4 regions of the Desulfocurvus vexinensis DSM 17965 genome follow, and region 4 is predicted to be linked to each of the others. Evidence: predicted binding sites of a transcription regulator. Region 4 holds the regulator's gene; each other region holds the start of a gene.

Region 1 (2,196 bases), on a different contig from region 4:
GCCGTTTCGTGGTGGTGGACTGCGCCTCGCTCACCGAGACCCTGGTCGAGTCCACCCTGTTCGGCCACCGCAAGGGCGCCTTCACCGGGGCCAACGAGGACCGCATCGGGCTGGTCAAGCTGGCCGACGGCGGGACGCTCTTCCTGGACGAGGTGGGCGAGATGCCCCTGGCGCTGCAGAAATCCTTCCTGCGCGTGCTCCAGGAAAAGCGCTTCCGCCCCGTGGGCGAAACGCGCGAGGTGGAGAGCGATTTCCGCATCGTGGCCGCCACCAACCGCAACCTCGAGGCCATGGTCCAGGCCGGGACCTTCCGCGAGGACCTGCTCTTCCGGCTCAAGACCATCAGCGTCCACCTGCCGCCGCTGCGCACGCGCAAGGCCGACCTCAAGCCCCTGGCCATGTTCCACGTCAGCCGCCTGTGCGAGCAGTACGGCATGCCCCTCAAGGGCTTCGGGTCGGACTTTTTCGAGGTCCTGGCGGCCTACCGCTGGCCGGGCAACGTGCGCGAGCTGTTCAACGTGCTGGAGCGCGCCTGCGTGGCCGCCGGGGAGGAGCGCACCCTGTACGCCATGCACCTGCCCCAGGAGATCCGCATCCAGGTCACCAAGGCCTCCCTGGGCCGCCCTGCGGAGCGCCAGCCGGAGCCCCGGCCCGGGGCCGCCGGGCCCGCCCCGGCCCCGCAGGCCGCGTCGGTTTCCGGGGACCCCCAGGCCGCCCCGGCGCCCGAGGCCCCGCAGGCCGGGCCCCAGGGCGCCTGCGACGCCGTCGCCGGGGCCATGGACGCCTTCTTCGCCCGCCGCACGCCCGCGCTCAAGGAGTTCAAGAACGAGATGGAGCGGCGCTACCTGGAATACCTGCTGGCCATGCACGGCACGAACATCAAGGCCATCCTGCGCGACTCGGGCCTGTCGCGTTCGCATTTCTACGCCCTGCTCAAGAAGAACGGCATCGGCCAGGCCCCGGAGTAGGGCGCCCCGCCCGTGCCGGGGCGGGGGCAGCCGCCCGGGAGCGCCCCGTCCGCGCCCGGGTGGGTGGACGGACCACGGCCCTGGCCGGAGACGGACAGAACCTGGCCGCTCCGGGCCCGCGCGGGCCAAGGGCTTCTTTGGCGGGGAGCGCCACAGGCGCCGAGGCGCCCCGCCCCGGGCGCGTACCGCAGGGGCCGCGACGGTCGCCGAGCCAAAGCCGCCATTCACCGATTATTGACTTGATATGCTCCTTGTTCTCGGTCAGAAGATGGATATGGGCCCGAGGTGTCCGTTTTTTCGGACGACGGGGTCCCTGGGCGGGGGCGGCGAGCGTTGTTTGAGTGGACAAACAGTCCCCGTTCGTACTACCACACGCTCGCCGAAGGCTGGCACGGTTCTTGTTTGCGGGCGCCACGAGCCGGGCCCGCGCGGGCCGGGGCAGACACGCACCTGACGTCCTCTGTGTTTCCAATCATAAAGGAGAGGTACCTATGTCGAAAAACATGAAGACGATGGACGGCAACACCGCGGCCGCGCATATCGCCTATGCGCTGTCCGACTGCGCCGCCATCTACCCCATCACTCCGTCCACGCCCATGGGCGAGCTGGCCGACGACTGGGCCGCCCAGGGCCGCCTGAATCTGTTCGGGCAGACCTGCGACGTGAAGCAGATGCAGTCCGAGGCGGGCGCGGCGGGCGCGGTGCACGGCATGCTCGCCGGTGGCGCGCTGACCAGCACGTTCACCGCCTCCCAGGGCCTGCTCCTGATGATTCCCAACATGTACAAGATCTCCGGCGAGCTGCTGCCCGGCGTGTTCCACGTCACCGCCCGCGCCGTGGCCGCCCACGCCCTGTCCATCTTCGGCGACCACCAGGACGTCATGGCCTGCCGCCAGACCGGCTTCGCCATGCTGGCCTCGGGCTCGGTGCAGGAGGCCATGGACATGGCCCTGGTGGCCCACCTGTCGGCCATCGACTCCAGCGTGCCCTTCCTGCATTTCTTCGACGGCTTCCGCACCTCCCACGAGATCCAGAAGATCGAGGTCATCGACTACGAGGACATCAAAAAGATCGTCAACTGGCAGGCCATCGAGGACTTCCGCGCCCGGGGCGTGAACCCCGAGCACCCCGAGATCCGCGGCACCGCCCAGAACCCCGACATCTACTTCCAGGGCCGCGAAGCCGCCAACTCCTACTACAACGAGCTGCCGGGCATCGTCGCCGCCAA
Region 2 (2,196 bases), on a different contig from region 4:
CGTACTTCATGATGCCCTTGCAGATGTTGTTGGCCGCGTACATGGCCATCATCTCGCCGGAGCACACGATGTAGATCTCCTCGGCCTTGCCGTCGCGGATGGGCATGGCGAAGCCGCCGCAGACCACGTCGCCCAGCACGTCGTAGAACGCGTAGTCCAGGCCCTCGGACTCCTCGTAGGCGCCCAGGTTCTCCAGCATGTTGATGGAGGTGATGATGCCGCGCCCGGCGCAGCCCACGCCCGGCTCGGGGCCGCCGGACTCCACGCACCAGGTGCCGCCGAATCCCGGCTTGCGGATATCGGAGAGGTCCACGTCCTCGCCTTCCTCGCGCAGGGTGTCCAGGACGGACTTCTGGGCCAGGCCGCCCAGCAGCAGGCGGGTGGAGTCCGCCTTGGGGTCGCAACCCACGACCATGACCTTGCGGCCCATTTCGGCCAGCCCGGCCACCGTGTTCTGCGTGGTGGTGGACTTGCCGATGCCGCCCTTTCCGTAAATGGCTACCTTTCGCATTGCTTGCCTCCCAGGTTGAAAGTGCTCGGGGATGTGTCGGTGTCTTGCCCGGGCTAGGGCAAAGGCCGTGCCAGAGCCGCAACACAGTATTAACAATCTGTTTTTATTAACTCTTAATGTTTCAATGCCGACCACAGACCCCAAAAGGCTACAAAAGCAGCGCCCCCGGCCCTACAAAAGCGTAGGAGTCTACCTTTTTGTCGCCTCACAGCCCCGGCAGAGCAGGGGCCCATGCCAGTAACACACTGTAAAAACTAGGAACAGCGCGCAGGCCCGCGCTGGCACCATCCCTGCAATGCCCCCTGACAGCCGCAAATGACATTTCCGCAAAAGGAGCCGCACATGCTGATCGACACCACCCTGCGCGAGGGCGCCCAGACCTACGGTGTCTACTTCGACACCGCCGCCAAGCGGGAGATCATGAAACTGCTGGCCCGGGCCGGGGTCGAGGAGATCGAGGCCGGGTGGGCCGGGCAGGAGGGGCTGGGCGAGCTGTTGGCCTGGGCGCGCGGGCTGGTGGCGCCCACGCAGCTCGCGGTCTGGTCGCGGCTCAAGGCCGCCGACGTGGAGCTGGCCGCCGCCGCCGGGGCCACGCGGCTGAACATCGGGGTGCCCGTATCCGACGCGCACCTGGGCGCGCGCCTGGGCACCTCGCGCGAGGCGCTTTTGCGCTGCATGCGCAACGTCATCCCCCTGGCCCGCAACCGGGGCATGGCCCACGTGTCCGTCGGCCTGGAAGACGCCTCGCGCGCCGACGAGGATTTCGTGCTGGAGGTCGCGCGCCACTGCGCGCGCCTGGGCGTGGACCGCGTGCGCCTGGCCGACAGCGTGGGCGTGCTCGATCCCATGGGCTCCGCCCGGCTGGTGGGGCTGGTGCGCCAGGTCTTTCCCGGCGCCGTGGGCGTGCATTGCCACGACGACTTCGGCATGGCCACGGCCAACGCCCTGAGCGCCCTGGGCGCGGGGGCGCAGTGGGCCGACGTGAGCGTGCTGGGCCTTGGCGAGCGCACGGGCGTGGCCCGCCTGGAGGAGGTGGCCTCGTTCCTGACCCTGCGCCGGGGCACGGCAGCCTACGACCTGCGCGCCGTGCGCGAGGCCTGCCTGCTGGTCAGCGCCGTGGCCGACGTGCCCATCCCGCGCGACAAGCCCATCTGCGGGCGCGACATCTTCGCCTGCGAAAGCGGGCTGCACGCCCACGGCATGCTGCGCGACCCGGCCCTGTTCGAGCCCTTCCCCCCCGGGGCCGTGGGCGCCCCCGAGGGCGCGCGCCAGGTGCGCCTGGGCGCCAAGAGCGGGCGCGCCGCCGTGGCCGCCGCCATGGACCGCATGGGCCGGGGCGCCGCCCCGGAGCCCGCCGTGGGCGAGGCCGTCCGGCGCGTGCGCAGCACCGCCACGGCCCTGGGCCGCCCGCTGACGGACCCCGAACTGGCCGCCGCCATCGGCGCATAGCCCGCTTTACATCGCCCCGCGAAGGGCATACCTTCACCTCGCGCTAGGGGAGCCCCGCAGGGGCTGAGAGGGGACGCCCGTCCCGACCCTCCGAACCTGATGCAGATCATTCTGCCGTAGGGAAGCCGGTTCCGAAGCAGCCTGCACACCCGTGGCGCGCCCGTCCCTCCCGGCGGGCGCGCCGCGTTTGCGGCCCACCCGCGAACCCGCCCCCCGGCACAACCCCGAGGAGGCGA
Region 3 (2,196 bases), on a different contig from region 4:
CGTGCTCGAAGACAAGCTCGACATCCTCCAGACCCAGCGCAAGCGGCTGGACCTGGAGATCGACGACAACACCTCGCGCATCAAGAAGAGCAAGAATAAGCTCATGATGGCTGGCAACACCCGCGAATACCACGCCATGATGCGCGAGATGGACAACATGGAGAAGGCCACGCGCAACCGCGAGGAAGAGAAGGTCGCCCTGGCCGAAGAGCTGGAGCGCCAGACCACCCTGCTCGACGAGCTGCAAAAGGAGCACGCCGAGCTGACGGCCCGCCTGGACGAGTACCAGGGCAACCTGAAGAAGCGCTCGGCCTCGGCCCGCAAGCGCCTGGCCGAGCTGCAAAAGGAGCGCGAGGATGCCTGCGTGGTCGTGCCCGGCCCGGTGCTCAAGCGCTACGAGTTCATCCGCGAGCGCATCTCCAACCCGGTCATCGTGCCGGTGACGGCGGGCGTGTGCTCGGGCTGCTTCATCCAGATTCCGCCCCAGGCCTTCAACGACCTGCAAAAGGGCGAAACCATCCTGTCGTGCCCCAACTGCCAGCGCCTGATCTACTGGTGCGAGCACTTCCAGGCCTGCGACTCCAACCTGGCCGCCGCCGCCGCGCGCACCATCGTGCCCATGGTCGATGACGAGGACGAGGCCGGGCCCGACGACGCCGGGTACGACGAGGAGCCCCGCTACTCCGACGACCACGACGGCCCCGACGACCACGACGCGGACAGCGATGACCGCTGACCCGCGCTTCCGCCCGGCCCTGGACTGCGGAGCCGGGCGGACTTAGCTGGATATTTGGGAGCCGGACGGGCCATCGCCGCGGCCCGCAAGGGCCGGAGAGGAAAGTCCGGGCTCCGCAGGGCAGGACGCTGGATAACGTCCAGGGGGCGAAATCCCCGGAAAGTGCCACAGAAAGCAAACCGCCCTCCTCGGAGGGTAAGGGTGAAACGGTGGGGTAAGAGCCCACCAGCGGCCAGGGTGACCTGGCCGGCTCGGCAAACCCCGTCCGGAGCAAGGCCAAATAGGAAGGCGATCGAGGCTGGCCCGGCCGATGCCTTCGGGTAGGCTGCTTGAGGCGGCGGGCAACCGTCGTCCTAGAGGAATGATGGCCACCCCGAAAGGGGAACAGAACCCGGCTTACAGTCCGGCTCCCATTTCTTCGACGACTACACAGCCGGGCGCGCCCGGGGGCATCCCCCCGGCGCGCCCGCAGCGCATCCGGGAGGTGCGATGAGCACATGGGCCGTGGTTCTGGCCGCTGGCAGCGGCACGCGGATGGCCGCCGCCGGGCTCGGCACGGGCAAGCAGTTCCTGCCCTGGCGCGGGGCGCCGCTGTACTGGGCCAGCGTGCGCACCCTGGCCCGCGTGGCCGGGGTCCAGGGGCTGGTGCTGGCCTTCCCCGCCGCCGATTTCGAGCGGGCCCGGGCCGAGGCCGAGGCCCTGGCCGCCGCCGAGGACCCCGGCCTGCCCCTGCGCTTCGCCCCGGGCGGGGCGCGCCGCCAGGATTCGGTGGCCGCCGCCCTGGCCGCGCTGCCCCCGGGCTGCATGCGGGTGCTGGTCCACGACGCGGCGCGGCCCTTCGCCTCCGCCGCCCTGGTCACGGCGCTGCTGGCGGCCCTGGACGCGGGCGCCCGCGCGGCCATTCCCGCCGTGCCCGTGAAGGATACGGTCAAGCGCGTGGCCGGGGGCCGCGTGGCCGCCACCCTGCCCCGGGCGGAGCTGGCGGCGGTGCAGACGCCCCAGGCCTTCGTCCTGGCCGACCTGCTGGCCGCCCACGAGCACTGCGCCCGCCACGGGCAGGACGTGACCGACGACGCGTCCATGGTCGAGGCCCTGGGCCTGGAGGTGGCCGTGGTGCCCGGCGAGGAGGCCAACGTGAAGATCACCACCCCGGAGGACCTGCGCATGCTCGCCCCGCACCCCGCGCCCCGCGTGCCCGTCACCGGCTGGGGCTACGATGTCCACAAGTACGGCCCCGGGCGGCCCATGGTCCTGGGCACGGTGCCCATCCAGGGCGGGCCGGAGGTCGTCGCCCACTCCGACGGCGACGTGCTGCTGCACGCCCTGGCCGACGCCCTGCTGGGCTGCCTGGGCCGGGGCGACATCGGCGAACATTTCCCGGACACCGACCCGCGCTACGAGGCCGTGCCCTCCGCCGTGCTGGTCAACGAGGTGCTGGAAATGGCGCTGGAGGCCGGGGT
Region 4 (2,196 bases):
GCGCTGATCCTCGACCCCAAGTTCATGCTGCTCGACGAGCCCTTCGCGGGCATCGACCCCATCGCCGTGGACGATATCCAGGGCATCGTGCGCGGGCTGCGGGACCGCGGCATCGGGGTGCTCATTTCCGACCATAACGTGCGGGAAACACTGCGCATCTGCGACCGGGCCTATCTGGTCTACGAGGGCCGGGTCATCCTTTCGGGCACGCCCGTGGAGATTTGCGAGAACCCCCAGGCCCGCCAGGTCTACCTGGGCGAGGCCTTCAGCCTCTAATCTTGCGCAGTTCCTGCGCTTCCTTGCCTATACAAAATCCTTGCCATTTGAGTTGCAAGGCCTGTGCGTCTGTGGCATGGTCTGGCCGTGTCGCGCAAGGCAGGCCCCGCCGGACGGGGGCTTTTGGCCGCTCCGGCGGATAAGGCGCCCCTGCGGGCGCCCCGGGGCCCGGCACATCCAGCACCTGAACACGACGGGCAACGATGGGACTTGAACTCAGACAGCAGATGAAGCTTTCGCAGCAGCTGGTGATGACGCCCCAGCTGCAGCAGGCCATCAAGCTGCTTCAGCTTTCCCGCCTCGAACTGCTGGACGTGGTCCAGCAGGAGCTGCTCGAAAATCCCCTGCTGGATGAAAAGGCCGAGGAAGCCTTCGAGGACACCGCCGAGCGCGACGGCAAGGACGCCTTCGAGGCCGCCGCCGAGCCCGAGCGCCCGGCCCAGGGCGACGAGGCCGTGGAGCGCGATATTGCGCGCGATGCGGACTGGGAGAACTACCTGGGCGAGTTTTCCAGCTCGTCGCGCCAGGCGCTGATGCGCGAGTCCGAGGTGCCCGAGGAGGGCATGGCCTACGACGCCCGCCTGTCGGTGAAGCCCTCGCTGGAAAGCCACCTGGAGTGGCAGATCCGCCTGTCGGATTTCAGCCCCCGGGACGTGGCCATCAGCGAGGTGGTCATCGGCAACCTGGACTCGCACGGCTACCTGCAGGCCAGCAGCGAGGAGATCGCCGCCATGGCCGGGGCCAGCACGGCCCAGGTGGAGGCCGTGGTGCGGCGCATCCAGCGGCTGGACCCGGTGGGCGTTGCCGCGCGCGACCCGCGCGAATGCCTGCTGGTGCAGATCGAAGTCCTGGGCTACGACGACCCCATTCTCATCGAGCTGGTCAGCGAACACCTGGAAGACCTGGAGAAGGGCCGCTTCAAGCCCGTGGCCCGCAAGTTCCGCCTGACCATGGACCAGCTCAAGGAATACCTCGACCTGCTCCAGACCCTGGACCCCATGCCCGGCTCCAGCTACGGCGGCGGGGAGCCGCAGTACGTCAGCCCCGACGTGTACGTCTACGAGTACGACGGCGATTTCGTCATCGTGCTCAACGAGGAGGGCCTGCCCCGGCTCCAGCTCAATTCCTTCTACATGGACGGGCTGTTGGCCAAGAACTCCAAGGACAAGGAGTACGTGCAGGAGAAGATGCGCTCGGCGGTGTGGCTGATGAAGAGCCTGTTCCAGCGCCAGCGCACGCTCTACAAGGTGGTGGAGAGCATCGTGCGCTTCCAGGACGGCTTCTTCCGCCGCGGGGTCACGGCCCTCAAGCCGCTGATTCTCAAGGACATCGCCGACGACATCGAGATGCACGAGTCCACCATCAGCCGCATCACCACCAGCAAGTATGTGGCCACGCCCCACGGCGTGTTCGAGCTGAAGTTCTTCTTCAACAGCGCCCTGGAAATGGACGACGGCTCCCAGGTGGGCTCGGAGTCGGTCAAGGCGCTCATCAAGCAGCTCATCAGTGGCGAGGACCCGCGCCACCCCCTGTCCGACGAAAAGATCGCCGACCACCTGAAGGACACCCTCAAGGTCAACATCGCCCGGCGCACGGTGGCCAAATACCGCACGGCCCTGGGCGTCCGCTCCTCCTCCAAGCGCAAGCAGGTTTTTTGATCCCGCGCCGACTAGCCCTTTATTTCGGCCCGGTTTCGCTCTACACTGGAATTGGCGGAAACCCGCCCGACCAGTGCCGTTGTGTCACCCAAGACAGGAGGACAGCCCATGCAGATCAATTTCAACTTCAAGAACTTCGAACCCTCCGACCACCTCAGGAAGTACGCCACCGCGCGGTTCGAGAAGTTGATCAAGTACGCTGGCACCGACAACGCCGAACTGCAAATCAACCTGTCCGTGGAGAAGTTCCGCCAGAAGGCGG

The links. The regulator sigma-54, encoded in region 4, starts transcription at its own class of promoters, with help from an activator protein. The targets are predictions, from matches to a motif close to CTGGCACGGNNNNTGCTT.
Region 1: nifJ (pyruvate:ferredoxin (flavodoxin) oxidoreductase) is a predicted target of sigma-54. The motif match lies at 1,355-1,372, and genes of this name have one in related genera.
Region 2: G495_RS0103145 (LeuA family protein) is a predicted target of sigma-54. The motif match lies at 790-807, and genes of this name have one in related genera.
Region 3: ispD (2-C-methyl-D-erythritol 4-phosphate cytidylyltransferase) is a predicted target of sigma-54. The motif match lies at 1,035-1,052, and genes of this name have one in related genera.

Annotation. Positions count from the first base shown of each region.
Region 1 covers NZ_JAEX01000011.1:84,939-87,134, forward strand. The annotation lists gene G495_RS0109410 (sigma-54-dependent transcriptional regulator) at 1-968, shown strand, start outside; gene nifJ (pyruvate:ferredoxin (flavodoxin) oxidoreductase) at 1,460-2,196, shown strand, end outside.
Region 2 covers NZ_JAEX01000002.1:45,952-48,147, reverse strand. The annotation lists gene nifH (nitrogenase iron protein) at 1-511, opposite strand, end outside; gene G495_RS0103145 (LeuA family protein) at 854-1,960, shown strand; TPP riboswitch at 1,996-2,100, shown strand.
Region 3 covers NZ_JAEX01000002.1:470,846-473,041, reverse strand. The annotation lists gene G495_RS17760 (C4-type zinc ribbon domain-containing protein) at 1-736, shown strand, start outside; RNA gene rnpB (RNase P RNA component class A) at 794-1,151, shown strand; gene ispD (2-C-methyl-D-erythritol 4-phosphate cytidylyltransferase) at 1,226-2,196, shown strand, end outside.
Region 4 covers NZ_JAEX01000005.1:221,613-223,808, forward strand. The annotation lists gene lptB (LPS export ABC transporter ATP-binding protein) at 1-276, shown strand, start outside; gene rpoN (RNA polymerase factor sigma-54) at 480-1,934, shown strand; gene hpf (ribosome hibernation-promoting factor, HPF/YfiA family) at 2,043-2,196, shown strand, end outside.